Regions from separate parts of the Bacillus sp. TL12 genome, predicted to be linked through region 1. Evidence: riboswitches for the same ligand, from Rfam matches in the RefSeq annotation. Region 1 holds a riboswitch; each other region holds the start of a gene.
What was found. Region 1 has a riboswitch for S-adenosylmethionine ahead of LOK41_RS00755 (bifunctional homocysteine S-methyltransferase/methylenetetrahydrofolate reductase). Riboswitches for the same ligand answer to the same signal wherever they lie in the genome.
Positions count from the first base shown of each region.

Region 2: it holds a riboswitch for S-adenosylmethionine, as region 1 does, so the genes downstream of both, metK (methionine adenosyltransferase) here and LOK41_RS00755 (bifunctional homocysteine S-methyltransferase/methylenetetrahydrofolate reductase) in region 1, are expected to answer to the same signal.
Region 3: it holds a riboswitch for S-adenosylmethionine, as region 1 does, so the genes downstream of both, LOK41_RS13290 (ECF-type riboflavin transporter substrate-binding protein) here and LOK41_RS00755 (bifunctional homocysteine S-methyltransferase/methylenetetrahydrofolate reductase) in region 1, are expected to answer to the same signal.
Region 4: it holds a riboswitch for S-adenosylmethionine, as region 1 does, so the genes downstream of both, LOK41_RS12180 (MetQ/NlpA family ABC transporter substrate-binding protein) here and LOK41_RS00755 (bifunctional homocysteine S-methyltransferase/methylenetetrahydrofolate reductase) in region 1, are expected to answer to the same signal.

Region 1 covers NZ_JAJJBY010000001.1:125,314-133,439, forward strand. The annotation lists partial or broken gene metH (methionine synthase) at 1-1,876, opposite strand, end outside; gene LOK41_RS00755 (bifunctional homocysteine S-methyltransferase/methylenetetrahydrofolate reductase) at 1,876-3,708, opposite strand; SAM riboswitch class I at 3,779-3,889, opposite strand; SAM riboswitch class I at 4,092-4,204, shown strand; gene LOK41_RS00760 (methionine biosynthesis PLP-dependent protein) at 4,276-5,388, shown strand; gene metC (cystathionine beta-lyase) at 5,385-6,548, shown strand; partial or broken gene LOK41_RS00770 (N-acetyltransferase family protein) at 6,702-7,150, opposite strand; gene LOK41_RS00775 (ArsR/SmtB family transcription factor) at 7,535-7,825, shown strand; gene LOK41_RS00780 (class I SAM-dependent methyltransferase) at 7,976-8,126, opposite strand, start outside.
Region 2 covers NZ_JAJJBY010000002.1:109,961-118,086, reverse strand. The annotation lists gene LOK41_RS02555 (hypothetical protein) at 1-148, shown strand, start outside; gene LOK41_RS02550 (hypothetical protein) at 171-350, shown strand; gene metK (methionine adenosyltransferase) at 508-1,707, opposite strand; SAM riboswitch class I at 1,874-1,995, opposite strand; gene pckA (phosphoenolpyruvate carboxykinase (ATP)) at 2,366-3,952, shown strand; gene LOK41_RS02535 (ATP synthase subunit I) at 4,448-4,819, opposite strand; gene LOK41_RS02530 (hypothetical protein) at 5,338-5,559, shown strand; gene LOK41_RS02525 (DMT family transporter) at 5,588-6,493, opposite strand; gene LOK41_RS02520 (iron-sulfur cluster biosynthesis family protein) at 6,606-6,929, opposite strand; gene LOK41_RS02515 (ATP-binding protein) at 7,538-8,126, opposite strand, start outside.
Region 3 covers NZ_JAJJBY010000012.1:5,272-13,397, reverse strand. The annotation lists gene LOK41_RS13300 (energy-coupling factor transporter transmembrane component T family protein) at 1-142, opposite strand, end outside; gene LOK41_RS13295 (ABC transporter ATP-binding protein) at 135-1,835, opposite strand; gene LOK41_RS13290 (ECF-type riboflavin transporter substrate-binding protein) at 1,846-2,394, opposite strand; SAM riboswitch class I at 2,533-2,650, opposite strand; gene LOK41_RS13285 (aspartate/glutamate racemase family protein) at 2,961-3,641, shown strand; gene LOK41_RS13280 (PAS domain-containing sensor histidine kinase) at 3,726-5,507, opposite strand; gene LOK41_RS13275 (Cof-type HAD-IIB family hydrolase) at 5,839-6,699, opposite strand; gene LOK41_RS13270 (cytochrome P450) at 7,031-8,126, opposite strand, start outside.
Region 4 covers NZ_JAJJBY010000010.1:132,608-140,733, reverse strand. The annotation lists gene LOK41_RS12210 (copper homeostasis protein CutC) at 1-327, opposite strand, end outside; gene LOK41_RS12205 (SH3 domain-containing protein) at 876-2,024, shown strand; gene LOK41_RS12200 (YdbC family protein) at 2,463-2,684, opposite strand; gene LOK41_RS12195 (methionine ABC transporter permease) at 2,945-3,607, opposite strand; gene LOK41_RS12190 (methionine ABC transporter ATP-binding protein) at 3,597-4,358, opposite strand; gene LOK41_RS12185 (acyl-CoA dehydrogenase family protein) at 4,365-5,525, opposite strand; gene LOK41_RS12180 (MetQ/NlpA family ABC transporter substrate-binding protein) at 5,539-6,357, opposite strand; SAM riboswitch class I at 6,418-6,506, opposite strand; gene LOK41_RS12175 (YdcF family protein) at 6,677-7,306, opposite strand; gene LOK41_RS12170 (GNAT family N-acetyltransferase) at 7,640-8,126, opposite strand, start outside.

The sequences.
Region 1 (8,126 bases):
TTGCTAATCTTTCATCAAGCGTTAATGTTTCTTGTATGACCGTTTCTTTTTTCTTCGCAACCCGATAAAAGTTTGTAAATTCTTCTAGTGTTTCTTTCGTTGTTTCGAATAAGAGTGCATCTGCGAGCTCTTTTTCCTCTTCTGGAATGGATGCATAGCGCTCTAGTTTTTCAGTATTTACAATCGCATAATCAAGCCCAGCCTTTGTTGCATGATATAAAAAGACCGAGTTTAGCACTTCTCGACCAGCTGGCGGTAACCCAAACGATATATTACTTACTCCTAAAATCGTTAAGCACTCTGGCAAAGCTTCTTTAATAAGGCGAATTCCTTCAATCGTTGCTGCTGCTGAACCGATATATTCTTCATCACCAGTTCCGACCGGAAAAACAAGCGCATCAAAAATAATATCCGATGGGCGTATACCGTATTTCTTCGTTAATAAATCGTAACTTCTTTTTGCGATTTCTAACTTTCTTTCTGCACTAACTGCCATGCCATCTTCATCAATCGTCCCAACTACAATTGCCGCACCATATTTCCGGAGAAGTGGCGTCACTTTCTCGAATCGCTCTTCTCCGTTTTCTAAATTAATAGAATTAATGACACCTTTCCCTTGTATGTACGTGAGAGCTTTCGCCATTACATTTTCATCCGTTGAATCTATCATAATGGGAACCTTTAATACTTTCGTTACTTCTGCCAAAAAACTCTCCATATCTTCCACTTCATCACGATCTGGATCAGCCATACAAATATCAATAATGTGAGCATTTTTCTTCACTTGCACCCTTGCAATCTCAGCAGCCTCCTCAAAATTCCCTTCAGCTACTAATCGTTTAAACTTTCTTGACCCAATAACATTTGTTCTCTCACCAACGAATAACGGCCTCATAGAATCATCATATTGCAATGCTTCTAAACCACTAATCCCATGACCTTCTCGCTCATGATTTTCACGTGGTTTGAGAGACTCAAGTGAATCTTTTATCGCTCGTATATGATCAGGTGTCGTCCCGCAGCAACCACCAATAATATTAATCCAGCCTTCTTCAGCAAACTGTTTCACCTTCTCTGCAAGTGAAGTTGGTGACTCATGATAATGTCCATCCTCGTCTGGAAGACCGGCATTTGGATAACAAGAAATATAACACTCTGAGAGATCTGATAAAGAACGAATATGTTCACGCATAAATTCTGGTCCTGTCGCACAATTTAATCCGACAGATAATGGTTTCATATGCTCAACTGATAAATAAAACGCCTCGATTGTTTGCCCCGCTAACGTCGTCCCCATCGGCTCAATCGTTCCTGAAATCATAAGCGGGACCGTATGATTCGCTTCTGTGAATGCTTGTTGTATCCCTAAATACGCCGCTTTCACGTTACGCATATCTTGGCTCGTCTCTACAAGCAATACATCAACGCCGCCCCGTAATAATCCCCTAGCTTGCCTAGTGTATGCCTCAATTAATCCTTCGAAGGTTACACCACCAGTTACACTAATTGCTTTTGTCGTCGGCCCCATAGCACCAGCTACATATATTTCTTTACCACACTCCTTTACCGCTTGTTTTGCTAGAAATGCCGCTCTTTCATTCAACTCTTCATCTAAATGAGATAACTCGTAATCATGTAATACAATATTCGTAGCACCAAACGTATTTGTTTCAATAATATCCACTCCTGCTTCAATATAAGCTTTATGGATATCTAAAATAACATCTGGTCTTGTTTTTACTAAGTATTCATTACATCCTTCATATTCTTCGCCGCCAAAATCTTCTGCAGTTAAATCTGCCTGCTGAATCATCGTTCCCATGGCACCATCTAATATTAAAATATCATTTTGTAATCTCTCTTCTATCGGTCTCATCAGTTGACTCCTTCTTTCACTTCTTGCTTTTCTTTTACATACTTAACGAGATTTTCTGTAATTTCATATTTCAAAAATGGTGTAATGAGATAAATACCGTTAAAGTATTTCATCGCAGCGTCAATTAACTCTTGTGAAATGCGAATCCCTTCTTCAATTGCAGATTCTTGCGTATCGTGTCCATCCATTCGTTGTCTCACTTCTTCGGGCAATGTAATGCCTGGCACCTCAAAATGAAGAAAGTCAGCATTCCGCTTACTTACTAAAGGCATAATACCAATAAAAATCGGCTGTTCTAAGTGATTTGTCGCCTCGTATACTTCTTCAATTAAATCTACATCGTAAATGGGCTGTGTTAAGAAATACTCTGCACCAGCTGCAACTTTTCTCTCCATCCGCTTCACCGCTGCTTTTAAATGCCTCACATGCGGGTTAAAAGCTCCTCCAACAGAGAATCTTGTCGCAGAACCAATCGATTTCCCTAAAATAGAACGTCCATCGTTCATTTCCTTAATCATTTTAATTAATTCAATAGAAGATAAATCATATACAGACGTCGCTCCTGGAAAATCACCAACACGAGCTGGATCACCTGTTAAAGCTAACACTTCTTCCATTCCTAAAGCTGATAAACCAAGTAAATGGGATTGTAGGCCAATCACATTATGGTCACGGCACGTTAAATGCGTCAGCACTGGAATATCGTGCTTCGTTAATAATGCCCCCATTGCCATATTTGAAATGCGCGGAGATGCTAACGAGTTATCTGCTAACGTAATCGCATCTGCTCCCGCTCTTTTCAATGCCCTTGCCCCTTCAAAAAAACGCTGCGTATCTAATGTTTTTGGGGGATCTAGTTCAACAACAACTGTTGTTTGCTTCTTCGCTTTTTCCGCAAGAGTAACATGGGTGCTAGCACGTTTTGTTTGCATAGGAACCACTTGTTGTCTTTGAGCGATTTGTTTTTCTGTAACAGGCGTTACATTTGTAATCGCACGCTTCATCGCTTCGATATGTGCTGGCGTTGTACCACAACATCCCCCTAACAAGCGAATACCTTGTTCAATAAATTTCGGTGTCATCTCTTCAAAATAAGCAGGACTTCCTTCATATATGTAACGCCCTTCTACATAGTTTGGAAGGCCTGCATTTGGATAAGCTGACAAATACCCATTTTTCGGAATCGATATCATTTTGAAAGCTTCCGTCATATGAAGCGGTCCTAACTGACAGTTTAAACCGACTACATTTGCACCGTAATCTAAAAGCTGTTTTAATATTTCATTTACATCATTCCCATTTTGGGTTGTGCCTGCTTCATGAAGAGCTAACTGTGCAATAATTGGAATATCTGTTTGTTTTCGCAGTACTTTCACCGCATGTAGCAATTCGAATTCATCATAAAATGTTTCTAATAATAATCCATCAACCTTTTCTTCTAATAATGCCTCGGCCTGCTCAAGTAGCATAAATTCCCGTTCCATATCAGTCGTTGTAACGGCTCCAATATGCTTCATACCACCAATCGTCCCTAAAATAGCATTCTTGTCTGTCACGGCTGCTTTTGCAAGCTTTACTGCTGCTTTATTAATTTTGGTAACCTGATTTTCTAAACCATACATGCGCAATTTTGCTTCATTTGCACCATATGTATTTGTTTGAATAATATCTGCACCGGCAGCTACATATTGTTTATGAATAGATATAATTAAATCTGGATCTGATAGATTTAATTCTTCAAAACTACTTTGCAAACCATGAGAATGTAATAATGTACCAACTGCTCCATCACCGATAATAATCCCTTTTGATAATAAATCTAGAATTTTCACTTGTCTCCCTCTTTTCTATCAATATAAAAACCCCCTCTTCACCTTGAAGAGGGGGACATCATCAATCCTCCTCTTATCATGCAAAACAAATTGTTCTGCAGGTATTAGCACCGTTTCAAACATTTCGTTTGAAGGTTGCCGGGTTTCACAGGGCCTTTCCCTCCACCGCTCTCAATAAGAGTTTATCTTAATTATTCATTTATTTTTTAAAAGGAAATACGTGTACCTTTTAACAATCTTTGTTAATTTTCTAATAAACTTATCATGGGACAAACTAAAAGTCAATGAAATTAAAAGGAAAATAAAAAACATTTAAAATAAAGTTGCAATTCAATTATCTTTTATTGTAAAGTTAAAAGCATAATAAAATTTCATACAAATTATTCTTATCTAGAGAGGTAGAGGGACTGGCCCTATGACACCTCAGCAACCATTAACATGTTCGTTAATAAGGTGCTAATTCCAGCAAATTGTGAAAAGATTTGACAGATAAGAAGAAGACTATATTCGCATGAAAGCCTTCTTCTTAGAAGGCTTTTTTTATTTTTTATCAAGGAGGAATTCAACATGTCAACAATTGAAACAAAACTAGCTCAAATCGGGAATCGAAGCGAAACGACTACAGGAACGGTTAATCCCCCTGTTTACTTTTCAACAGCTTATCGTCATGAAGGAATCGGAAAATCAACAGGTTTCGACTATTCACGAACTGGAAACCCAACACGCGGCCTTTTAGAACGCGCAATTGCTGATTTAGAAGAAGGGGAACAAGGATATGCCTGTAGTTCGGGAATGGCAGCGGTTCTTCTTGTTCTGTCTTTATTCCGGTCTGGAGATGAACTTATCGTATCAGAAGACTTATATGGGGGAACCTATCGGTTATTTTCAGAACATGAGGAGAAATGGAATATTCGATGTAGATACGTAAATACACAATCTATAAAACAAATAGAACAAGCCATTACTTCTCAAACGAAAGCTATTTTTATAGAAACTCCAACCAATCCATTAATGCAAGTTACTGATATCGCAGCTGTCGCAACTGTTGCCAAACGACACGGAGTCCTTCTTATTGTAGATAATACTTTCTACACTCCCTATATACAACAACCATTAACAGAAGGAGCAGACATTGTTCTTCATAGCGCCACAAAATATTTAGGTGGCCATAATGATGTATTAAGCGGACTTGTCATTGCAAAAGGTCAAGCGCTTTGTGAAGAACTTGCCCACTATCATAACGCTTCTGGTGCTGTATTAAGTCCGTTTGATTCGTGGTTATTAATTCGCGGGATGAAAACATTAGCTCTTCGTATGAAACAACATGAAGAAAATGCAAAGAACATCGTTTCTTATTTAAACGAGGAAGATGGTGTAACCGATGTTTTTTATCCAGGAAGAGGTGGCATGATTTCATTTCGTCTTCGCGATGAAAAATGGATAAATCCTTTCTTACAATCTTTATCCTTAATTACCTTTGCAGAAAGCCTTGGCGGAGTTGAAAGTTTAATGACATATCCAGCAACACAAACACATGCAGATATTCCAGAAGAAGTGCGTACAGCACGCGGCGTATGTAATCGTCTCCTCCGTTTTTCTGTAGGTATTGAAAATGGTGATGATTTAATTCAAGACTTAAAGCAGGCTATTAAACATGTAAAAGAAGGTGTGAGAATATGAGTTATTCTTTAGATACACTCTTACTTCATAACCACTATAAACATGATTCACAAACAGGCGCGGTTAACGTTCCCATCTATAATACATCAACATTTCATCAATTTAATGTAGATACATTTGGTAAATACGACTATAGTCGCTCTGGAAATCCAACACGTGAAGCACTTGAGGACATAATCGCTTTATTAGAAGGGGGAACAAAAGGATTTGCCTTTGCATCTGGAATTGCAGCGATTTCTACTGCCTTCCTCCTTCTTTCACAAGGTGATCATGTTCTCATTTCAGAAGATGTATATGGGGGAACGTATCGTATTGTAACAGAAGTTCTGTCTCGTTACGGAATTTCACATACATTCGTTGACATGACGAATTTAGAAGAAGTAAAACAAAGCATTAGACCAAATACAAAAGTCTTTTACATTGAAACACCATCTAACCCATTGTTAAAAGTAACCGACATTCGTGCCGTTTGCGAATTAGCAAAATCTTCCGGGGCACTTACGTTTGTTGATAACACATTTTTAACACCATTATTCCAAAAACCACTTGAACTAGGAGCGGATGTTGTACTTCATAGCGCAACAAAGTTTATTGCTGGTCACAGTGATGTTACAGCCGGATTAGCGGTTGTAAAGGATAAGGAACTCGCTCAAAAACTTGGTTTCTTACAAAATGCATTTGGCGCTATATTAGGGCCACAAGATTGTTCTCTCGTTCTTCGCGGCCTGAAAACATTACACGTACGCCTCGGACACTCAGCAACAAATGCAAATAAAATTGCTCATTACTTACAAAAACACTCAAAAATTCAAAATGTGTATTACCCTGGATTGCAATCACACCTAGGCTATGACATACAACAAACACAAGCCCAATCTGCCGGTGCTGTTTTATCTTTCACGCTTCAATCTGAAGATGCTTTGCGACAATTTTTATCTCAAGTTAAACTTCCTGTCTTTGCAGTAAGTTTAGGAGCTGTGGAATCCATCCTTTCTTACCCTGCAAAAATGTCACATGCAGCACTATCACAAGAAGCACGTGATGAAAGAGGGATTTCTAATTCATTGCTCCGTTTATCAGTTGGCCTTGAAAATGTAGATGATTTAATTGCTGATTTTGAAAATGCACTTTCTTATGTCGAAGAACCTGTGAATGCATAAAACAATTCCCAGCCAATATCACATAAAAAGGATAGACTGATTACATCCATCTGGTCTATCCTTCTTTATTACTTAATTCATATATGCGTCCTTCTGTTAAAGATAATACGCCATTAATATGTCATCTCCATAGGAACCGTCTTCATATTTCACTTACTTTCTCTGCCTACCTTCTTCTCTAAAACCCGTGCGCTCATAGACTTTAATGGCCCGATCATTAACGGAAACAACCCCTAAACAAATTTTCTCTAAACCTTCCTGCCTTTTTGCCCAATGAATAAGAAATTGTATGAGTTTCGTTCCGATTCCTTGATTGCAATATGTTTCTTTAATCCCCATTCCCATTGTTCCTGCATGTTGTAAGCGTTCTTGTTTGTAGCGACTAAAAATAAGAAAACCAACCACTTTATTCCCCATCTCAATCACTATATAAAGATTACCTTCTTCAACACTTTTCTGTATTTTTTCTCTTTCTTTGTTGATATTACGAGGATTTCACTTGGAGAAGATATAAAAAATTTTGTCGTAGCTGCCGATAAAATAATTTCTTTTCGAATATTAATAATTGATTCAGCATCAGATTGTTTCGCTAACGGTATCATATCATCACCACTTATCTTTTTTGTATATCTCCGAACAGGTTATACTAAAATATGCCTGCTTTCCATCCAAAATCTATGTTCTATATAAGAGTACAAAACCCTTTTTCTTATTATTTTAAAAATTTAGTATATTTATTTGAAAGAACAAAAAAATCATGATAAAATCGTGTTATAAATGTATCTGTATCTTCAAACATATAGTAATTTTTATCAAAAATTTCTTGTTACAAAACGTACAAATTTTGCGAAGTTATTTACATCACGTTCTCTTTTCTTACAATTTCTTTACTTTAGAACATTTTTTCTGCAACAACTATTTTCTTTTCTTTAGATTTTTGGTATTTATAGTATGGGTATAACAGCTCGCATGGAGGTGGAAAAAACATGTTAGAAACCTTTCAAAAGGAATTGGAACTGTACGAAAATAATGCAGAATTATTGAAAGTTCTTGCTCACCCTGTTCGTTTATGTATTGTAAAGGGATTAATCGAACGCGGTCCAAGCAATGTTTCGACAATGTACACAGGCTTAAATATGCCACAATCCACAATTTCACAGCATTTAGCAAAATTAAAAAGCGCTAAAATTGTGTCTAGTGAAAGAAAAGGATTAGAAATTTACTACAAAGTAGAAAATGAAACAATCATTCAACTTGTTCGTGTATTACTAGGTTAGGGATAACTAAACAGAAAAGGGCGTATTCTATATTTTCTATCTCATATCTTTAATATAAATATATATCATGAGAGAAAATATACAATACTACATATCCTAAAGTCGTATCAAAAAAACAAGACGCAGAACCATTCTGCGTCTTGTTTTTTTCTATATATGTAAATACCGCTTTACATCAAAATGTAACATTCCTTTTTTTTGCATAACAACATCAAACGCATCGCTCATCCCCCCATGTAAAATCATAGAACGAATCGCTCTGTTTTGTTTCTGTTTCGCAGAAAAAGGATCGGAATCTTGA
Region 2 (8,126 bases), on a different contig from region 1:
TGGATGGGATATCGATGTTTTAAAATTATCTGCCAAAATGTCAGATAGTTCTGACCACACATACTTAACAAGTACAGCAAGCCCTCTCGTACTCGCCTACTTATTTCAATGGACTTGGGATCGTTCGAAACAATCTGATACGAAATAATTTTTTCATAGGAGGTTTATCCATGGAACTTTATCAAAAACTCACAACCGTATTTATCCTTCTATTTGTCGCTTCCATCAGTGCCGGGATGGCGTTAAAGGATGCTGTTCCTTATTCAGCAATCGGTGGCTGGAGATTCGCGACGCTCTTTTTGCTATGCAGTGCATTTTGTGCTGAAAAAGCGCGTCAAAAGAAAGGTTGATGGCATTGTTTCGCAAAAAATCTACACTCTGCTTGGTTAGCTTCCTAAATTTGATTCCATAATTATGTGCAGTGGAATTAGCCAATCTACATGTAAATAGAAAATCCATACAATAAAAAAAGCTTTGCGCCTTCGCGCAAAGCTTTTTCTTCTTATATTATAGACCAGCTTGCTCTTTTAAAGCTGCCGCTTTGTCTGTACGTTCCCATGAAAGGTCTACATCAGTACGTCCGAAGTGGCCGTAAGCTGCTGTTTGTTTGTAAATTGGGCGACGTAAGTCTAACATTTTGATAATGCCAGCTGGGCGAAGATCGAAGTTGTTACGAACTAGTTCTACTAGTACTTCTTCAGATACTTTACCAGTGCCGAATGTATCAACTGAAATTGATACTGGTTGTGCTACACCGATTGCGTATGCAAGTTGTACTTCTGCTTTGTCAGCAAGACCAGCTGCTACGATGTTTTTCGCAACATAACGAGCTGCGTACGCTGCAGAACGGTCAACTTTTGTTGCATCTTTACCAGAGAATGCACCGCCGCCGTGACGAGCGTATCCACCGTAAGTATCAACGATAATTTTACGTCCTGTTAAACCAGCATCCCCTTGTGGTCCACCGATTACGAAGCGGCCAGTTGGGTTAATGAAGAATTTTGTTTCCTCATCCATTAATTCTGCTGGTACGACAGCTTTGATTACATGCTCTTTTAAGTCACGATCGATTTGTTCCCACGTAGCTTCTGGGTGATGCTGCGTTGAAATTACAATTGTATCGATGCGTACTGGTTTACCATTTTCATCATACTCAACTGTAACTTGCGTTTTACCGTCTGGACGTAAATATTCTAATGTTTCATCTTTACGTACTTCCGTTAAACGACGAGCTAATTTGTGAGCAAGTGAGATTGGAAGTGGCATTAATTCTTTTGTTTCATTACATGCGAAACCAAACATTAAACCTTGGTCCCCTGCACCGATTGCCTCAATCTCAGCGTCAGTCATTTGACCTTCACGTGCTTCTAACGCTTGGTCAACACCCATAGCGATGTCAGCAGATTGCTCATCGATAGATGTTAAAACTGCACAAGTTTCTGCATCGAATCCGTATTTTGCACGAGTGTAACCGATTCCTTGGATTGTTTCACGAACGATTTTTGGAATATCTACATAAGTAGAAGTCGTAATTTCCCCCGCTACCAATACTAAACCAGTTGTTACTGTTGTTTCACAAGCTACACGTGCGTTTGCGTCTTTTGCTAAGATCGCGTCTAAAATTGAATCAGAAATTTGGTCACAAATTTTATCTGGATGTCCTTCAGTTACAGACTCAGATGTGAACAGATGACGTTGTTTTGTCATGTGGTAAACCTCCCTACAGTAATTGTATATATTGTACGGAACTCATCCTTAATTTGCCACAAACTGCGACATTCATTTATTCTCCCACACAAGCATAAAGAAAAACCTTTCCTATTTATAGAGAAAAGGTTTAATTTGCTACTTGCATACTGCTTTTTGCCCTTCGCTCTTATCGTTCGAGACCTTTCGCCTCGCACAGGTTTTAGCACCTATTCACTTGTTTTTACCAATACAAGTGAGGTTGCCGGGCTTCATCGGGCCTGTCCCTCCGCCAGCTCGGGATAAGAGAGTATCCGTCCCAACCTATACTAAAGAAATGATATTCATTTGTCAATTAATATTCACATATTCCTACAAGTTTTTCGCATTTCTCCCCGCATTAACGGGCAGTAATATCCCACCCCAAAAAAATTTTGAAAGAACAAAGAAGATATATGTAATAACTGCCCGTAAATGCCCGATTGGTGAGGGCTAACCATCCGTGAAAAACATACGGATGGAAGTTTCACTTTATGTCGAATAAAATATTAATAGGAAAATTATACATTCACACAAACAAAAATAAATAAATAGTATACATTATTTATATGATTGTGTTATACTCTTGGTGGGGATTACGAGAAATATTTCATTAAAATGAAAAGGATGGTATATAAATATGAGTACTGTGAATGTCCAAATTGGATTACACGAATTACTGAACGGAAGCAATGCACAGGTTCAACTAAGCGTTCCACAATTAGTGGAAAAAGTACTAATGAGAAATGAAGGAAAATTAACTTCTACTGGTGCCGTCTCTGCTTCTACAGGAAAGTATACAGGACGTTCTCCTAAAGATAAATTTATTGTGAAAGAAGCATCGGTTGCAGATAAAATCGCTTGGGGATCTGTAAACCAACCGATTTCTGAAGAACATTTTAATAAATTATATACAAAAGTATTAGAATACTTAAAGGAAAAAGACGAATTATTCGTATTTAAAGGATTCGCTGGTGCTGATCGCAACTATCGTCTTCCATTACAAGTTATTAACGAATATGCATGGCACAATTTATTTGTACATCAATTATTTATTCGTCCAACTGAAGAAGAATTAGCAAATCATGAATCTGAATTCACAATTGTTTCTGCACCAAGCTTTAAAGCAGATCCAGAGATTGACGGCACAAACTCTGAAGCATTTATCATGGTTTCATTTGAAAAACGCATCGTATTAATCGGTGGTACGGAATACGCTGGAGAAATGAAAAAATCAATCTTCTCTATCATGAACTTCTTACTCCCAGAACAAGATATTTTATCTATGCACTGCTCTGCAAACGTAGGTGAAGAAGGCGATGTTGCTTTATTCTTCGGTTTATCTGGAACAGGTAAAACAACGCTATCTGCTGATCCACACCGTAAATTAATTGGTGACGATGAACACGGTTGGTCTGATAATGGCGTATTCAATATTGAAGGCGGTTGCTACGCGAAATGTATTAACCTTTCTCATGAGAAAGAGCCTCAAATTTTTGATGCAATTACATTTGGATCAGTGCTTGAGAATGTTGTAATTGATAATCAAACACGTATTGCAGATTATAATGATACTACATTAACAGAAAATACACGTGCTGCATACCCAATTGATGCGATTGATAATATCGTAGTACCAAGTGTTGCAGGACATCCAAATACAATTATTTTCTTAACTGCTGATGCATCTGGAGTATTACCTCCAATCAGTAAATTAAATAAAGAGCAAGCTATGTACCATTTCTTAAGCGGTTACACTAGTAAATTAGCTGGAACTGAGCGCGGCGTAACATCTCCGCAAGCAACATTCTCAACTTGCTTCGGTTCTCCATTCTTACCACTTGATGCATCTCGCTATGCTGAAATGCTTGGTGAAAAGATTGAGAAACATGATGCGAAAGTATTCTTAGTAAACACTGGCTGGACTGGCGGCGAATACGGCGTTGGAAAACGTATGAACTTAGGTTACACTCGCGCAATGGTACAATCAGCATTAAACGGCGAGCTTGATAAAGCTGAAACAGCGAAACATGACATCTTCGGTCTTGAAGTACCACATCATGTACCAGGTGTACCTGATGAAGTATTAATGCCTGAACAAACATGGGCTGATAAAGCAGCTTACAAAGCAAAAGCAATCGAACTTGCAAATGAATTCAAAGAAAACTTCAAGAAATTCGAGAATGTTTCTGAAGATATTATCAAATTGGGCGGTCCAATCGCTTAATTTAAACCTTTACTGTCTGAATGACCTTTACTCATATGAATAAGCATGTTGTAACCTAAAAGGATCGCGTACTCACCGACAAAACCCATGCGACTTTGCTGGTTACACATACTTACAATAAAAAAGAAGCTTACGATAAAAACGTAAGCTTCTTTCTTTTACTTTCGTGGTACTCCTAATGCAAACTTCCTACCCACTTGCTCCCTTTGCTTTAACACACGGCATGGAGCAAAAAAAGCATTGACCGCTTCTACACATCGCCGGACGCTCTCTCCCTACTCAAAAAGAAAAGGAGTATACCAGGAGGGGAAATTTATATATTTTGATTTCCCAACATACACATCACGGCTTCAAAAATAAAAGTGGATTTCCCTCTCACTTGCTCCCTTTGTTTTCACACACGGCATGGGGCGAAAAATGGCACTGACCGCTTCTATCCATGGTCGGACGCTCTCTCCCACCTAAAAGAAAAGTTTTTTTGGTTTTTGTACTTATCTATTTCCTCGCATCTTTCATGCTGTAATACCCTAAATTAATAACAATTAAGAAATAACCACCCATAATTCCAACAGCAAACGCCCACATAACCATATGATGTTCAATCTCATACATAATAATTGCACCGAGAATTGCCGCTGCAAAGCGATTAATCATACCAAGTGTTGGTGCTTTACTCTTTTTTACAATACTATCTCCAAGCTTTTCGATACGTCTTCCTAAAATCCAAACACAATACATACTAACGAGTAAACCAATCCCTACACCTAAAAAGTGAGCAGAAAAAGGTGTCATCGCCCATCCTAATGGCATTGCGCCTAGCAAATAATACATTTGAATTTTAAATGACCTTAATGACATACTAATCATGTAGTTCTCCTTTATCATCTTATTTACATATCATCAGACTTTACCCCGCATTAACGGGCAGTAAGTCTCCCACCTCAAAATTCAGCAAAAACAAGGAAGCTAGGTAGGGGATCAATCCTCCCCACTGATTAAAGTTTCACTTTATCTGTTACATTTAAAAGAAAAACAACATAAACACTACACTTATGTTGTTAAAATATTTTTCAGAAATAATATTATACAAGATTTCTAGTTTGAAGACAGACGCAATTTATGACTTTTTTTCAAACATTTTTTCATAGATTTACAAAAAAGTGATATCAATCTATAAACATATGGATATGATGTATATATACACGTTTTAGTTTTTCAACATATAAACCACGGCCTCGGAAACATAAAGAGACCTCTACTCGTTCCCTCTTTCTGTTCTCACATGGCATGGGGGCGAAAAATGGCACTGACCGCTTCTATCCATGAGGGGATTCTCTCTCCCATCTAAAAAGAAAGCTTTTAATATCTTTTAAAGGAGGCCTCCCATGATTTATTTTTTAATGGCTCTCATCCACCTCATTATCCCTGCACTTATAGGACTCTCGTTATATTGGTACACAAAAAAACATAGCATTTTCTATGCTGTCCTCGGTGTCCTTCTCCCTGGTATTATTCTCATTGCGCTGTTTCGCATACCTTTTCTCAACTTACTTCCACTTATTACTGCTATTTTGTTCCTTATATTTCTGCCCAAAATAAAAAAATAGGAAAGCAGATCATAACTGATCTGTTTTCCTATTTTGATATATGTTCTGGCGCAATTGACTGCGTTTCAAACTTTTCAGATTTCACAAACCATAAACCGAGAAAAATAATCCCTCCGCCGATTATTTGTTGCAGCGAAATATATTCCTTCGCCCATACCGCCGCAAATACAACTGCAACAAATGGCGTAATATACATATACACCATTGTATGAGAGGCCCCAATTTTTTGAACTCCAATATACCACATAACTAAGCCAAATACTGTGACAAAGAAAATAGAATACAATAGCGCAAACCATGTCATTCCTTGTTCAATTTGAAACGGCAATGAAAAAATATGCCATCCGCTCAGTATAGCGAGTGGAATCGCTCCAACAACTGCTGACCATGCAGTTACGCGAAGTGCTGAATATTTTCTAATCAGTGGTCCTGCTAAAACTGGATAGAGCCCCCAGCATATCGATGTAATGAGTCCAATTCCATTTCCATAAAAAGAACCAGCAAGTGAATGCCCAGCTAATAAAACAAGGGCCGCACCGATGCAAGCTATCATAGAACCAACTAACTTCCGCTGGGAAAACTTCTCTTGTTTCAAAAAAATCGCAAACATTGTTGTGAAAATAGGTGAAATAGAAATGAGTAAGGAAGCGTTCGTAGCGGATGTATATTTGATGGTCTCCATAAATAATGTTTGATACAGCACGATTCCCACCACACTAACTACAATAAGCCTTGGTATATCCCTTAATTCCATATGCAATGACTTTTCAATATAAAATGTAAGTAATAATAATAGCGGTGCTGCTGCAATCATACGGAGCGCAGTAAACTCAATTGCTGTAAATTCTACGAGTCCGTATTTTCCAATTGTATAATTGACACCCCAAATCATAACAACACTTAAAAGTAATAATTCAATTCCCCATCTTCTCATGCGTATCCCCTCCGCATAGAAAATTATACAGAAAATTCAATCATATGTACATTTCATTACATGAAAAATTGCATAAGAAAAAGGAGCATACAATTTGCTCCCTCTGAATAAATTATACTCGAATATGAAGTTTCATATTTGGATTATAAAATTGACTTGGACTTTTCAGTTGAAAATGTCCTCCTGATTCATGTAAATCAACAGTCAACTTATCATCCATAAAAACAAGTTTTGTGCGATCCGCAATAAACTGTAATTGATTTGACTCGATGTCTATGTCACGCTCATCTTTTTCCGATACAGCCACTAAATCAATAATGCCACTCATCACGCAGCCGCATCCTTCATTATCATAAAATAATTTTATAAACTTCGCTTCACTTGGAATCGTATCCATAATCTTTCTATATGCTTCATCTGTTACAGTAACGTACATTCAATAGTCCTCCTACCTCTTTACATAAAATGAAACTTTAATCAGTGGGGGTTTTCTCCATCCCCCACTGATTATGAGCCCTCACCAATCGGGCTTTTACGGGCAGTTTATCTCCCACCTAACTTCTTTAGAAAAGCGGAAGCGGTTCGCTCAGAATCGCAGGACGTTGGAGCCCCCGACAGAGAGGCGCTTTTTGCCTCGTCCGAGGGGGCGAAACGACCGGAGATTCTAGCCGCTAGAGCTGGACATTGCTTTCGCCGAATTTTGAGGTGGGAGTATTACTGCCCTTTAATGCGGGATAATTCTTATATTGTACCATTGTTTTTAAGAATTCTATCCATTTATTGTATACAGAAAATTACGACCACTATACAATGTACACATCTACCTATCAATAGGCTGCGTTGTTCTAGACTTCAATATGAAATATTACATATCATTTCTTGATACTTTATATGATATAATCCTAAAGAAATCTGTTAGTAATCCTTCTTCATGCAAATTGCTAACTTGAAAACTTAAGGACTACTAGACCCCTAATAATATGTAAGACTTATGACATCAAAAAAGAGAAAATTCGTTTCGCGAACGGATTTTCTCTTTTTATTTTATTCCGAAATTGGGAGCACAATCTCAACCGTAGTCCCAACTCCAACTTCACTCTCAAATTGTATTTTCCCTTGATGTTCTTCAATAATCTTATATGTAACCATTAATCCTAAGCCAGTTCCATCGTCTTTTGTTGTATAAAAAGCTTCACTCAGTTTAGGAATTTTTTCTTTCGGTATGCCGCATCCTTCATCTGTGATCCGAATAATCATCGCATCTTTTACAGCTACCTGAATGATAATTATTCCACCAGCATGCATCGATTCAATCGCATTTTTTATTACATTTAAAAACACTTGTTTTAAACGTTTTTCATTACATGTTATATTTGGTAACTCACCTTTATAAATGGTATGTATTTTAATTCCTCGTTCCGAAGCAGGCTGTCCCATAATTCTTACCACGTATGAAAGAATGTCTTTTATATTATGATTCCCGCATTCCATTGGCTTAGAATTTCCTAGCTCCACAAGTTCGGTGGCAATTGTATCGATTCTTTCGATTTCCTGCTCCATAATGTCACAATATACTTTATCCTCAGGATACTTTTCTTGTTGTTTGCTAACAAAGCTTTTTAATAGCATTAGT
Region 3 (8,126 bases), on a different contig from region 1:
AAAACAAGCATAATAAAATACGAAAATCAAAAAATATGAATGTAAGAGTCATCCAGATTATAAATAACAACAACTTAATTGCGCCGTCCATACGATGAAAATATGTATGATTTTCTATATAGAATAAACCTGATTTACTCATAATCCCCCCTCCTTTTTTTCTCCATATACATTTGTACAAAAACTTCTGGAAAAGGGAATTTACTCAATTTTGCCAATGTAGTTAGCGAACTTTCCTGTAAATTAGCTTGCTGCAATACTTCGCTATTTGCTAATACGATTAGAACAGTATCATCAGCAAGTATTCTTCCTTGATGAAGAACAACTGCACGGTCTGTATATTCTAAAGCTAAGTTCATATCATGTGTAATAAAGATAAATGATATTCCTTGTGTTGCTAATACACTTATACAAGACATAAATTGTTTATAATGAAAATAATCTTGTCCTGCAGTTGGCTCGTCTAAGATGATGAGCTTCGGATTCATTGTTAAAACTGATGCAATGGTAAGCCTCTTTTTTTGCCCGTAGCTTAACACTTGAATCGGCCAATTTCGAAATGGATATAGCCCGCAAATTTGCAACGCCTCTTCCACTCGTTTATGTATTTCTGAGCTAGAAGCCTTCTGTAATTTTAATGAAAAAGCAACCTCATCCCAAACAATAGATTGTGTAATCATGTGATTAGGATTTTGCATAACGTAAGATATCACTTCTCCACGCTTCCGAATAGACCATGAAGTTATATTATCATTATCAAGTACAATTTTTCCTTTCTGTGCTTTGTTCATTCCAGTTAATAAATGTGCAAATGTAGATTTACCTGCACCATTATGTCCTAATAATGCTACAATTTCTCCTCTTTGTATGGAGAGTGTTAGGTCCCTCAATGTAAAACCATTGTGAGAATATGAAAATGAAATGTTTTCTATTTTACATAGGATTTCTTTTTTTTGTTGTTTTTTACACGTAGTAGAATTTAACATCCATTGCTTAACCGCTTTATTCAACCTCTCATGATTTAAACTTCCAATTGGATATAATTCTTCATCTAAAATATTCATTTTTATGTTTTTTAATGCTTCAATATATACAGGTTCTCTTAATCCTATTTCTTGTAGCATGTTTGTTTGTAAAATCCTTTTTGGTGAATCGATTGCTACAATTTCTCCGTCGTCTATTAATATGATTTTATCTAGGTCTAATTTTAATATCTCCTCTATTCTATGCTCAATAATAACGATTGTTTTATTTAATTGTTGATGTACATTTTGAATAAGTTCTACTGTTTTTAAACTACTTATTGGGTCTAAATTTGCTAATGGCTCATCGAATAGTAATATGTCGGCATCTGTCGTTAGTAGACCAGCAAGAGAAACAGTTTGTTTTTGGCCACCAGATAATTCATGTGGGCTTCGTGAATGAAATGTATGCATCTGAACTTTCTGCAAAGAGTCCATAACAACAGCCTTCATTTTTTTCTGTTCTACGCAATCATTTTCTAACGAAAATGCAACATCTTCCCCTACAGTTAACCCAATAAACTGGGAATCTTGATCTTGCAAAATAGTTCCTACAAGCTTACTTTGCTCAAAAATACTACTTTTTCGTGGATCCTTACCACATATTGAAATGTTCCCAGTACTTGATCCCTCATAGGAAAAAGGGATTAGCCCATTTATACAATGGGCCAATGTAGATTTTCCTGATCCACTTCGACCAGCAATCAATACTTTTTCACCTGGATAAATATGGAGTGTAATATTCTTTAAAGTAGGTTCTGTCACTTGTTGATATTGAAATGTAAATTGTTCAAAGGAAATAATCGGCTTCATTGTGCTATCCCTACTTTTCAATTTTTAAATGTGTATGTTTTTTATTTGCTTTCGCTAATCCAAGTGTAATTGGTAAACCAAGGATTAAGAAAACAAGGGCATCTGCAATCGTTGCACCAAATACTTGAATAACAATTTTATCTAAAGGCTCTCCCATCACGATAATATCGAAAGCGCCTGCAAATATAATTGCAATAACAATCCCAAGTAAACCTGTTACAGCAAAATATGTAATATCTCGATTATGGAATGTTCCATTTTTCACACTGAAACTTGCTCGTTTTTGTACAAGTCCCATCGTATATCCAATAATGCCTGAGCTAAGTACCCATCCCCACCATATTCCCCATCCAGCGATAGTATCTGTTACTGTATGACCAATAAGACCAATCAAAAGTCCTGCAAATGGACCGAAAATTGCACCAAAAATTGTTAATATAACCAGAGCAGGTTTTATAAATGTGTTTGGGGCAATTGAAAGTCCCCATAAACCTAATACACCATATATTGCAGAACCGATCCCAATTGCTACGACTAATTTTGTAGATAATTTGTTCATATGAATTCTCCTCTCATTCTAGTTAGTTTCTATTAGTCCTATGTGAAAAATCATTGAATTATGAACATTCACTTCCTTTCTCCCTAATAAAAAATGACCTCTGTTATAAGAGGCCATTTGTATATGAAATATATGATTCCCTTATCTTTCAAAAGACAATATGTCCTTTGTGGAATTAGCACCTTCCTATTTGTATGAATAAATAGGAGTTGCTGAGGTTTCATCGGGCCGTTCCCTCCACCTCTCTGGATAAGTATTCGTTTGTAATTTGTATTATTTCATTAACGTAAATTAATTTTAATATTTTTCTTACTATTTCCACTTTTGTGTAAAATAGATAAAGTGAAACTTTAATCAGTGGGGGGTTTCCTCATCCCCCACTGATTATTAGTTGAACCAATCGGGCCTTTACGGGCAGTTTATCTCCCACCTAACTTCTTTGCTCCCGCCGAATTTTGAGGTGGGAGTATTACTGCCCGTTAGTGCGGGATGAATAAAACATTGTATTCTTATCGGAATTATGGAATAATTGATGTAACAAAGCGAGCTAACGGGAGGAATTGAACATGAAAGTAATCGGATTAATTGGTGGATTAAGCTGGGAATCAACATCTCTTTATTATAAACATATTAATACGCTAACTTTATCTCAGTATAATCATAATGCGAAGCTTGTTCTTTATAGCATGGATTTTGGTGAAGTGACAAATTTATTACAAAATCAACAATATGAAGAAGTGCAAAATCAACTCGTTCAAGTAGCTCAAAAAGTAGAACACTCCGGTGCAGATTGTATACTTATGTGTTCAAATACAGTACACCAATTTGCGGAAGAAGTAGAAAAAGCAATCTCTATCCCACTTCTTCATATTGGCGATGTAAGCGCTGAAGAAATTGTTGAACATAATGTGAAACGGATTGGTTTGCTTGGAACAAAACAAACAATGGAACAAGATTTTTATAAAACGAGACTAGCTAATTATGGTATTGAAACAATTATTCCCGAAGAAGATGAACGAAATTTCATTCATCATGTCATTCTCCACGAATTAAGTAAAGGTATTATTTCAAAGCAATCCAAAGACCATTTCTTACAAATTATTCAAAATCTCATTAAAAACGGGGCAGAAGGAATTTTATTAGGATGTACAGAAATACCGTTACTCATTTCACAACAAGATCTTTCTATCCCTGTATTTGACACTGCTTTTTTACATGCCAAAATTGCAGTACAATTCGCTGGCTAATCAAAAAAAGAAGCTATCTTACAAGGTAGTAAGATAGCTTCTTTTCTTTGCTGCTACTCTATGTGAAATGGAAATTAATCTCTATTATAAAGACCCGGTTATAGATGGCATAGCTGAATGAGAAGTACCTTGCTCACTTTGAAACATAGGTAAATAAATAGTAACGGATGTTCCTACTCCTACCTCACTCATAATACTAATTCTTCCTTGATGACTTTCAATAATTTTATAACTGAGCATTAACCCAATGCCAGTTCCTTTTTCTTTCGTACTATAAAAAGGTTCACCAAGCCTTTTTATTCTTTCTTCAGGGATTCCTACGCCCTCATCCACTATATTAATAATAACTTCCTTACATTCTGATTTTTTCACAGAAATGGAGATTTTCCCTCCATCTGGCATAGCTTCAATTGAGTTTTGCAAAATATTAATAAAAACTTGTTTTAATTGATTTTCACAGCAATCTATTATTAATTCCTTTAATTCTATATGCAGATCAATTTGAATATTGGTCATGATTGCCTTTGTATTAATTAACGAAACGACATTTCTTAATATCGAACAAATATTTTTCTTTTCAGTTGGAATGACATCAGTCTTTGCAATTGATAAAAACTCATGAAGGATAGATTCAATTCGCTCAATTTCTGACAGCATAAGATCGAAATATTTATCTTGATCTTCTTGATTAATTTGAAAGAGTTGAATAAATCCTTTAATCACTGTCAGTGGATTTCGAACTTCATGTGCTACCCCAGCAGCTAACTGTCCAATTGCTGCAAGTGTATCTGATTTATTCAATAACTCTTCAGTCTTTTTCCGCTCAGTAATATCTCGAACAATTATCATAATCTTATCTTGTAAAAGTGATAAACACCTAGCTTCAAAGAAACTAATACTCCCTTTAAGTGTTAACGGATATTCAACAATAACTGTAGATTCTTTTTGTTGTACTTGGTGAATCGCTTCTCGAAATTGCTGTGCTACAGGTGATGGCAAGACTTCATAAAACTTTTTCCCCATAAACGATTCAGCAGGTACGTAAAACTTAGATGGTGAACCAGCTTTATAATCTATAATTGTTCCATCAGCCTCGGTTAAAAAACACAAATCAGGTAATGCTTTGAAAATAAGCTCTAGCTCAGATGTTTGTTGCTTTAATTGTTCTTCAATTCCTTTTCGATGCGTAATATCAACTCCAACTGCCCAATAACTATAACCAGGTACTGGAAAATGTTCTGAGATGTTTGACCACATGATTGTTTTTATTTCTCCATTTTTGCATGTTAATTTCATTTCCCAATCTCGAAAACTTTTTCCACGCACCGAAAATTTCTTTTGAATGTGTCTGCGATAACTTTCATCCGGATATAGCAATTCAAGTGCTTTTGGATTTTCAATAATCTCTTCTGCAGCATAACCTGTTACAAGCTCACATTCCCGGTTCCATAATATAAAATTTCCATCTTTATCAAGAGCATCAACCATAATGGGCATATTTTGTAAGATTGTATGTAACTGTTCTTCTTTTTTAGAAAGTAAATGTATATTTTTTGTTTGATTTTGAAGTTTATCCATTGCACTATCTACAATGAGGTTTGAAAGCATTTCGAAGTATTTTTGACAAGTACGGATGTCCTTTTTTATTGAACAAGCAACAAATGATCCAAGATGTTGCTCATATAAAAAAAACGGAATTTCAATCTTTGTAAGTTCTATATTTTTTTCTCGATTCATACCAAATGAAAAAATACATTCCATATTTTGATCAAGAAGTTGATGTGAAATATTTGTTAATTTATAAAATTGTTCTGCCATGGTTTCTATTGTGTTCACGTCAATGAGTTCCAATAGCCGAGCATTCATTCTCTTTCCACCTCTATATGTAAAATTAATACCATTTTTTACTCACGCTTCTCCATTATACGAATAATGTTCTCATAGGTATATAGCAAGAGCATAATTATTCAAATAAATTTTATTTTTCAATAAAAAAACATTCCCAACATTCTATAATTCCTTTCATATCAATATATTAAAATTGAAATATTCACAAAATATTCATAAACATTTTTAAAAACATATACAATTATTCCAATATATTCTATAAAATGAAAAGTAATAAGGTATTCTATGAATCTCATAGAATACCTTACCCCTAATAAAAAATAAAAAAGAATCCTTGATGGATTCTTTTTTATTTTTTTACCATGACATATTGATAAAGAGCATGTGCCACTCCATGTTCTTCATTCGACAGTGTTTCATAATCACAAATCTGCTTCATTTCGTCTACTGCATTTCCCATTGCGATAGATATCTTTGCCTTTTCCATCATAGAAATATCATTTAGACCGTCACCTATTGCAACAGTATTTTCTACTGGAATATTAAGATGTTCCGCTAAAGTATATAAACCATTGCCCTTTTGAGCGTCACAATGATTAATCTCTACATTATGCCAATATGAAGCAGTAATTGCTAGCTCTGTATTATGTTGAAAATGCATTTTTAACTTTTTTAATTTCTCAATATCATAGGAAAATGGTAAAAGTTTATGCACAAAAATCTCTTCTTCTAATATTGATTTACAACTTTTTATTATATGAAACGCTGTATGCTCAAGGTACAACGCTGCAATAGTTTCAAGCTCATCTTGATTAATATCTTTGTTTGACTTTTTTATCCATTCTATTTCATGATTCACGCTCTCTTCACCATATGCCGGAACGTATACTCCCCTGTCTGTATACAGTTGATAATACATACGATTTCGTTCTAGATACTCGACAATTTCGAGTGCTTGTGTATTTCGAATTGGGTATCTCTTCATCATTTTTTGATCCACATAAATAAGAGCTCCATTTTCTGCGATAATAGGGCATTGTAAATTAGCTTCCAGTAGTAGGCGCTCAATATCTACAATAGAGCGCCCTGTACAAATCGCCACTACATGCCCCTGCTCCTGACATTTTCGAATCGCTTCTGCATTTTCTTTACTAATTATTTTATTTCCTGAAAGAAGAGTTCCATCTAAATCAATTGCGATTAGTTTCATTGTTCCGTCACCACTTTCTATAAATAAACATGCTCGGATAAATTTTTACGTATCGTGATTTTACGGACAGTTGATTCCTTCACTTGCCTTCACTAAAGTTTAAGGTGGAAAATTTTCTGTTCGTAGATAGCGGCATAAATATTGAAACTAGGTATCGTTTCCATATTTACTTTGCTAAGCACAACTTAGTTATAATTTATGAAAAGCGTTTCAGGTCAAGGAATATTTTTTAAGTCGTTTAAAAAATTTATAGAGAACAGTAAGATAAATATGAAAAGCAAGTAAAAAATCCCTACTTAAACAGGAATTTTCACTTGCTTTTAAATATGCTTTAATTCATTAAAAGAATAGGAAGTTTTTTTAACGTTTGTTCATTCTCTAATATACAGTTTTCCAGATGAAAGGACGGAGAAAGCACCAGTCTTTTAAAATTGCTAATAAACGTAGTTAATGCAATTTCAGCTTCTAAACGAGCAAGCGGTGCTCCTAAGCAAAAATGTGGCCCTTTGCCAAACGTTAAATGTTTTTCATTTCCAGGTCGGTGTAAATCAAAGCGATCTGCTTGCAGGAATTTATTTTCATCTAAATTGGCAGCACTGATCCATGTAACAATCATTTGTCCTTTGTTCATTTTTGGTCCAAATATTGTGGTATCTTCCGTTATAGTACGAGCTAACGTGACAGGGAAACGATAGCGTAGTACCTCTTCTATCGCTTGAGGAATCAGCTCTAGATTGTTACTTAACTCATTGTATACATGGGGTGCATCTACTAAAAAGCAATAAAAGCTATTAATAATAAGGTTTGTAGTCGTTTCATTCCCTGCGGCTAAAAGTCCTAATGCAAATGTAACAATTTCATCGTCAGTCAACCTTTCTCCCTCATACTCTGCTTTGATTAAGTCTGAAATAATATCTTCTTTCAAATAGTATCTTTTTTCCTGAACAATCGGCAAAAGATAGGCTTTAAAATCATGTAAAGCAACTTCTTTCTGTGTATCTAAATCGCTAAATTGTTCTTTGCTATATGGCATGAACAAAATATCTGACCACATCTTAATTTTTTTCCTATCTGTTGTTGGAACACCTAATAAATCAGAAATGACGGTTACAGGTAGAGGGGCTGCAAATTGCTCTACAATATCAATTTCACCATAATGATTCATATCTTGTACAAGTTCATTTGCAATTGCTTGTATCCGCGGCTGCCACTGTTGAAGACTTCTTGGGGTAAATGCCTTTGAAACGATTGAGCGAACATTTCGATGTTCAGGAGGATCAGAAGAATTTAAATTTACTCTTGTTTCTAAAGGCGGGACAGAAAATTGACGACGGTCTCTTCTGCTTGAAAATAGGCGATAATCTGATAAAACACGGTTCACATCATCATATAAAAAAACATTCCATACATCCTGCTCCGCATCATAA
Region 4 (8,126 bases), on a different contig from region 1:
AGATAATAAATCAGCTAATTTCTCTTCATCAATTTGATTTTGTTCATTCAATACACCTAATACAACACCTGCTGCACCAAGTTCTTGTGCAATTTGTATGTCCTCTTTCATCATTTCGATTTCTTCTGTTGTATATATAAATGATTTAGCATGAGGGCGAATCATAACATGGATAGGTATGTTTACTGCTTTCGCCGCTTGTTTTATAAAAGCGTAACTTGGGGTTAACCCACCTTCTGTATATGCTGAAATAAGTTCAATTCGATTTCCACCAGCTTTTTCAATTCGTTTCACATCTTCTAAACAAGTTGCAATGATTTCTAGCATAAAGCTACCTCTTTTCATACTTTTTCCACATTATTATACCGCAGCACAAATCAGAAACCTAGGTTTCCCATGTAAAACATGAAAAAAGGGATAAAAAAGAAAGATTTTTCAAACTCCTATAAAACAAAGCCTTGCTAGGTTATAAATGAAGTAGCTTAGTAAATACATGAGAAGATTCATATGTAATTGATAATATTTTAAAAAAACGGTAGCAAGCGGAACATTACAACCAAATCAAAGTTTGAATAATCATTTAAGCTCTTTCGCTACCTCGCTATCACCTGGTTTTTATTCTATTAATGTATATAATGACGACGGGACATCTGGTAGTTTCACCTTAAAGATCTCCCCTCAGTAGTTTTCTATAAAATTTAGAAAACTGAGTCCGATCCTCAAAGGGGCGGATTGATTTTTTATGAAAGGACTTTTGACATACTTGAGAAACATATGAATTTCTTTTCTTTATTTCCATAATACCTATATTTCTGTTATTCTTTTAATATAATTCAAAATTTTGTAATAAATCACACAAGGGGGCTCATTATACGATGAATATGAAAGTTTCAACATTGACGGTAGCAACTGTCGCAGTCGCTTCTCTTTTCCCATCCATTACTGAAGCAGATACGCAAACAACAGCTGTACAACCAAAGAGCAACGTAAAAATCGGTTATGTAAAACTTGATAACGTCCAACTATATCAAGGAAATACAACAAATAGTGATTCCCTTGGAAGTATTTCATATAACTCGCCTGTTATTATTCTTGAAACCACACATAACTGGTACAAGGTAAATTCTCAAAACAAAATTGGTTACATACAAAAATCTAATTTGTCTTTGACAAAATTAAGTGAGCAGCGTAACCAACATATCGTAAATGTAACTGCTTTAAATGTTCGTTCAAAGCCAAGTTTACAATCATCAATCCTTGACGTGTTACCAAACGGGACATTTATCTCCGTACAAGAAACACATTATGACTGGTATCTTATCTCTCACAACGGAAAAACAGGATACGTCAAAAAGGAATTTGTATCGAATCGTTCACAACCATCCGTTAAAGGCATTACTATACAAAATAATTCTTACTATGTTGCAACTCCTAAATTAAGAGTACGAAGTGGTGCAGGAACAAATACTACTGTTATTGGCTCTTTACAAAATGGAACACAAATACAAGTAGTAGGTAAAGTAGGTTCGTGGTATAAGATTCGTTTTGGCTCTGGATATGGGTATGTTGCACAGCAGTATGTATTACAAAATAAACAACAAGAAAAGTCAGTCTCACCTTCTATACCTGCTGTTTTTAAATTCCCAACACAAGGACAAGTTAGCTCAAACTTTGAAGTTAGATGGGGCCAAATGCATTATGGTGTCGACTTTACGGCAACTGGAGATATGCCAATTCGTGCTGCAGCTACTGGAAAAGTTATCAAATCTTACTATTCTAGCAGCTACGGAAACGTCGTATTCGTCACTCATTACATAAAAGGAAAATTATATACAACTGTTTATGCGCACATGAAAAACCGATCTGTCCAAGTCGGAGATCGCGTTCAAGCTGGACAACTGTTAGGTCAGATGGGGGATACGGGTCATTCAACTGGGCAACATCTTCATTTTGAATTACATAACGGGGAATGGAATTTTGAAAAAACAAATGCAGTTGATCCACCCCCTTACTTAGTTAGGTAGGTAACATCTTATGCTACGTAATATTCCGTTACTCATTGAGTATCTAGCTTTTTTCGGCCTGATCTGTTGTTTCCTTATTTATGATACCAATATATATTTTTTAAGTGTTCTCATCTTATTGGTAAGCTGTGAGATATTACTAGAAGTATTTAAAATACGATTCAAAAAACGCATTTCTCATTTATATACATCACTCATTATAATCGTTTGTCTAATCATTAATTTAAAGATTGATGGTCTATTTATATCAAGTATGTTTCCAGTATTTTTTATAGGCATTCTTCTTATTGTATCCCAGTATATCTACGTACCTGAACATAACAAAAAAGAAGATATAGAAACCAAAATTGTATAGTCTTTTCTAACATATATATCCATGTAAAAACCACTTTTGAAATATGATTCAAAAGTGGTTTTCTCTGCATAAAGTATTTCGCTTTATAACTCCATACTGTTTAAAATATCTTTTAAAGCCTTTAACTCTTCGACCATCAATGTGACACCTTTTCCCATCTTGTCATGCTCTGGTGCCCAATCACGCAGGTCATATTTCGGCTCTTTTCCGTTCCAACTGATTAAATTGAGTTCTTTATTCCAGCCTTTAGGTGACTGTGATATAGCTCCAAAAGTTTCTTTAATATCAAATTTAATTTCTGCCACGATTGTTCCTCCTTTAACATATATATTCCCTAATTGACTCTCCTACATTCTCTCATATGTGATATCGATAGAGCTAATTTTCTGCATAAAAACTATCGTCAGCGGATTCTTATTTTTGTCGTTATTTATTGCACAATCGATATATTTGATAAAGCACCGATAAAAAGTCATTTACCCTTTCACAACACTCCTCCTCGATATTTTCTATTCCCCGCACACCTCAAAAAGGACTTCGATATACACGGAAGTCCTTTTCACACTTACCGTTTATCAATTTTCGCAGCAATTCTATTCCCAATAAATTGCACAGATTGAACAAGGATGACAAGCATAAGTACCGTAACAACCATAACATCTGTTTGGAAGCGATAATATCCAAAGCGGATTGCTAAGTCCCCAACACCGCCGCCTCCGACAACCCCTGCCATAGCGGAGTAAGAAATAAAACTTACCGTTAAAACGGTTAAACTTAATACAAGGCCCGAACGCGCTTCAACAAGTAGCACTTTCCACACGATTTGCAGCGGTGACGCCCCCATTGCCTCAGCGGCTTCAATCACTCCTTTTGGAACTTCGCGCAGCGCTTGCTCTACGAGTCTCGCAAAATATGGAATAGCTGCTACTGATAAAGGAATCGTTGCGGCAATTGGACCAATTGTAGTTCCTAATAGAGCTCTTGTAAGTGGTACTAGTGCAACTAGTAAAATGATAAATGGAAATGAACGAATAATATTTACAATGCCGTTTAAAATACGATGAACTATATTTTGTTCCAAAATTTGTCCTTTGCTAGTAAAATATAAAATTACCCCTAAAGGAATACCTAAAATAATTGCTGCTCCAACTGACAGTCCAACCATTAATAATGTTTGTAAAAGTGATGTCCAAATCTCTGGAAGGAGCGGGATAACATTATTGAACATGTGCAATGCCCCTCTCTTGCTCTACTCCTAATAAGAGTTTCGCAATTTCTGTTGTTGGTTTTAAATGTTGGTCGCGTAAGTGGAATGATTCAACAACTTCTCCTTCTTCCATTACCGCGACTTTATTACAAATTTGTTTAATGACATTCATTTCATGCGTTACAATTACGATTGTAACTCCTAACTCTTTATTTATCTTTTGTAAAAATTGCAAAATAGATCGTGTCGTTTTCGGGTCGAGTGCCGATGTCGGTTCATCACAAAGTAATACCTTAGGATCATTTGCTAATGCACGAGCAATCGCAACACGCTGTTTTTGTCCACCGCTTAGTTGTGAAGGAAAATGATGTGCTTTATCACTTAAACCAACGATCTCCAAGCATTCACTTACACGTTTTTCTTTCTCTTCTTTTGAAACGGATTTTAATTCTAATGGCAAAGCAATATTATCCGATACACTTTTATTATGAAGAAGATGAAAGTGTTGAAAAATCATCCCGATTGACTGTCTGGCTGCTCGTAATTCTTTCTTTGATAGCTTTGTTAAGTCTTCACCATTTACAATCACCGAACCAGAATCCGGCTTTTCCAGTAAATTCATTGTACGTAATAACGTAGACTTTCCCGCTCCACTTAAGCCAGCAATTCCATATATATCATGTTCTTCAATTTGCAAAGATACTGATTTTACACCGTGAAATAAACCTTCTTTCGTCTGAAACGTTTTATTGATATCACGAAGCGTTATCATGTTCACTCACTCCTTTTCAATTGATTTATAAGCATCGTCTGCTAGTAATGAGAGTGTTACATCATCCATTGGTGGATTGTGCAAACCAGCGCGAACATTTAAATAATACCGGTGCAGTGGATTCTTTTCAGATAAACTTTTTGCTCCCACAATTCTCATTGCCTTATCAACAATTGATATCGCCGCATTCGTCGCAATATATTTCGCTGCTGCTAATTCTGCTTGCAGGGATTGTTTATCTTCCGCCTCACCATATTTTTTCGCAACTTGGTATAAAAAAGTACGAGCTTGCAAGAGTTCGAGTTCTAATTCGCCTACTAATCTTCTAACGTTTGGAAGCAAACTGATTGGATGGTTTAAACTATTCGGTTGATATGATTTTGCAAAATCAACCGCATAATTTCTTGCGGCCTGTGCAATTCCTAAATAGCATGCTGGTATATGAAGTAACCATCCAATTCCTTTTGGTTTCGCCTTCGAACCTTTTATATCTGTAAAAAATTTATCTGGGATTTCAACATTCTGCAGTACAAGATCATGGCTAGCGGTTCCACGCATCGCAACACTATCCCAAGTCTCTTCAATTAACACACCCTTTTCATGTCTTGGGATTACAAATTCTCCGATCTCATCTCGCCCTTCAATACTCGCTGAGATGATGAAATAATCAAGTACAGGTGCCATCGTTGTAAAAGTCTTTCTTCCGTTTATAATCCACTTATCGCCTTTTTGGACAGCGAGCGTTTCTGGCTTTCCTCCCCGCGTTGGGCTCCCTGTCTTTGGTTCAGTTGCTGCCCGGTTAAAAAGAGCGCCTTTTTTTACTTCTTCACAAAACCACGTAAACATCTCAGGTTTCCATGAGCGATTTTCCGCAAGTTCTTTCACTATTCCAAGATGCCAACCGATTGATAAAGCTGTTGCCCCGTCTCCCTCTGCAATCTTTTCTTGAAATAAAACAAAATCATACAATGAAATGGCCTTTCCTCCGACATCTTTTGGTAATGTTAACTTCGTATAACCGATATTCTGCAACTCTTTAATATTTTCAAAAGGAAAAGATCCGAGTTCACTCAGTTGATGTTCCCTTCCTGCAAATTGCGGAATTAATGCCTTTATCTTCTCCAATACGAGAACTTGTTCTTCTGTTTCTATAAATGATAATGTCATATCAAGATCTCCTTTACTTTAAGTAATCAGGAAGCACAAATCCTTCAAATTGTTCTTCAGATTGAATCATCTTTTTAAATTCTGGTGAATGGTACGCTTCCATTAAGTCTTTCGCAAATTGTTTTTCTTTATCTTCATCACGAACCGTAACAATAATTCTATGTTGCGGAGGTGTTTTTTCTAATTCCAATGCTTCTTTTAACTTATGTCCAGATGAAATGACAAGGTTTCCGTTAATAATGCCGTAATCTAAATCTTTCATAGCTCTTGGTATTTGTGGTGATTCAAGTGGCACTAATTTGAAATCTTTCTTTTTAAACGTTATGTCTTTTTCAGAGATTGTTAAAATATTTACATTTTCTTTTAATTTCACCCAGCCAATCCCTTCTAAAATACGTAATGCTCGTTCTAGATTAACTGGATCATTTGGTACCCCAATCTTCATTCCATCTTTCAAATCATCTAATGATTTATGTTTTTCAGAGTATACACCTTGAGGTGCTGATGGAACTTGAATAATACTTGAAATTTTCGCATTATTTTCTTTTGCGTAAGACTTCATAAAAGCAGTACTTTGAAATATATTTGCATCAATATCCTTATTCGTTAACGCTGGATTTGTTTCGTTTGGTGAATTAAACTCAACAATTTTAATTTTATATCCCTTTTTTTCTAAATACGGTTGTACTGCTTTTTTCACTTGATCGCTATATGGACCAGGTGTAAACCCTAAACGAATCTCTTTTTGATCGCCCCCTGATGTCTGCGTACAACCAGTAATGATAAATAAACTACATACAATACTTACAAGTGCAAAAAATAATCGCTTCATCCTTTCTCCTCCTATTAAAAAACAACCTTACATATAAAAGAAGGTTGTCATTTCTTTTCCTTCTTATCTACTCGGAATTAGCACCTTTTTATTACAAATAGGTTGCTGAAGTTTCATCGGGCCGTTCCCTCCACTTCTCTCGATAAGATTATATTTGATTATGCTCTCTATTGTGTCACTATTCCGATGAAAATACAAGGTTTTTATTTTAAAATTTTTCAATAATTTGTAAATATATAGAAACCCTAACCCATCTTTATATAAAAAAGGATAGACTCCGTAGAACCACTCTACCTTTGTCTATCCTTTTCTTTATTTTTTAATCACCTTTCAAAATACGTAAAGGTAACGATGCGACATACCCAATATAAGAACATAATTCTTTAAAGAAAAATGGAATTTCTGTATCTAATGTTTTATATGCTGACGTTGGCGTTGGTGATGCATATGCATCCATCCCAATATGCTTCGCTATTTTCATCGCTCGCTTCATATGAAGAGGATCACTTACAATCGTGTATGTATGTAAGCCATTATCAATTCCAACCTGTTTCGCATTCTTTAAATTATCTTCTGTAAAACGCGACTGTGTTTCAATTAATATATCTTCATCCTTTACATTATGCTTTAATGCATACGCTTTCGCAGTACGTGCTTCTTCCTGCTCTGCTTCAAATTTCGTACCACCTGTAAAAATAATTTTTTTAATACTTCCATTCTTATACAAAGAAATCGCATGATTGATTCTTTCACGAAATACAGGAGATGGTTTTCCGTTCCAAGAAGCCGCCCCTAGTACAACAGCAGCATCTGTATCTACCTCGTCCGTTTTAAAGCGATAATTCCAAATATCGTAAGCTGCATAACTTACAAATAGAATGATAGAACTAACCATGAGCAAGAACACCTGCAAGACTCTTCTTTTTTTACTTTTCTTATTTTGTTTCATTTGTACTGGCCCCCGTGCATTATCCATACTTCTAAAAAATAATCTATTTTAAATCATTATATTTGAGTTCATTTGAAAGAAGGCACTTTTCTCAACAATTGATTGGTGCTATAAAGGGTTTTCATTCAAATAGAGGATTTTTAATTTACTATTTTTTGTGGTTCATATTTTATGAATTTGATTTATGTACAAAATTTCTTATGCAACTCTATTGTAACGAATTTCTTCACAGAAGGGAATGATGAAACAAAAGTATATAAAAGAAGTAATCATTTTGTAAGAAAAAAAGAAGGGATTTTTCTATTTTCATAGAAATGCACCTCTTTTTTCTATCTATTTTATAATCCAATATTTCATATGCTGTTCTTCCAGTACACATTTGAATCCTGTTTTTTCTAAAACCTTACTTGAGGCAATATTACTCTTGAAACAATCTGCTTTAATGATTTGCACCTCATTAGTCTGCTGTAGCCATTCAACGAAAGCTTTTGCCATTTCAGTTGCATAGCCATTCCCTTGATATTCTGGCACAATACTATATCCAATCTCTACTGTACCCATTGAATCAGGTGCACCTTTACAACCCATATCACCAATAATCACATTATCTTCCTTATGAATAATGAGGCCACTCCACTTACTTTGCTCCGGATTTTTTCGTAAACCTTCCGCAATCCACGATAAAATATCTTTATAATCAGGCATGGGCCATTCTAAAGATATTTTATATGGTATGATTTCTTGCAGCTCTCCTCTTCCTTTTATCGTTGCCTCAACAAACTCTAATGTAAAGGGAATCATCTTCAGTCTCTTTGTTTCA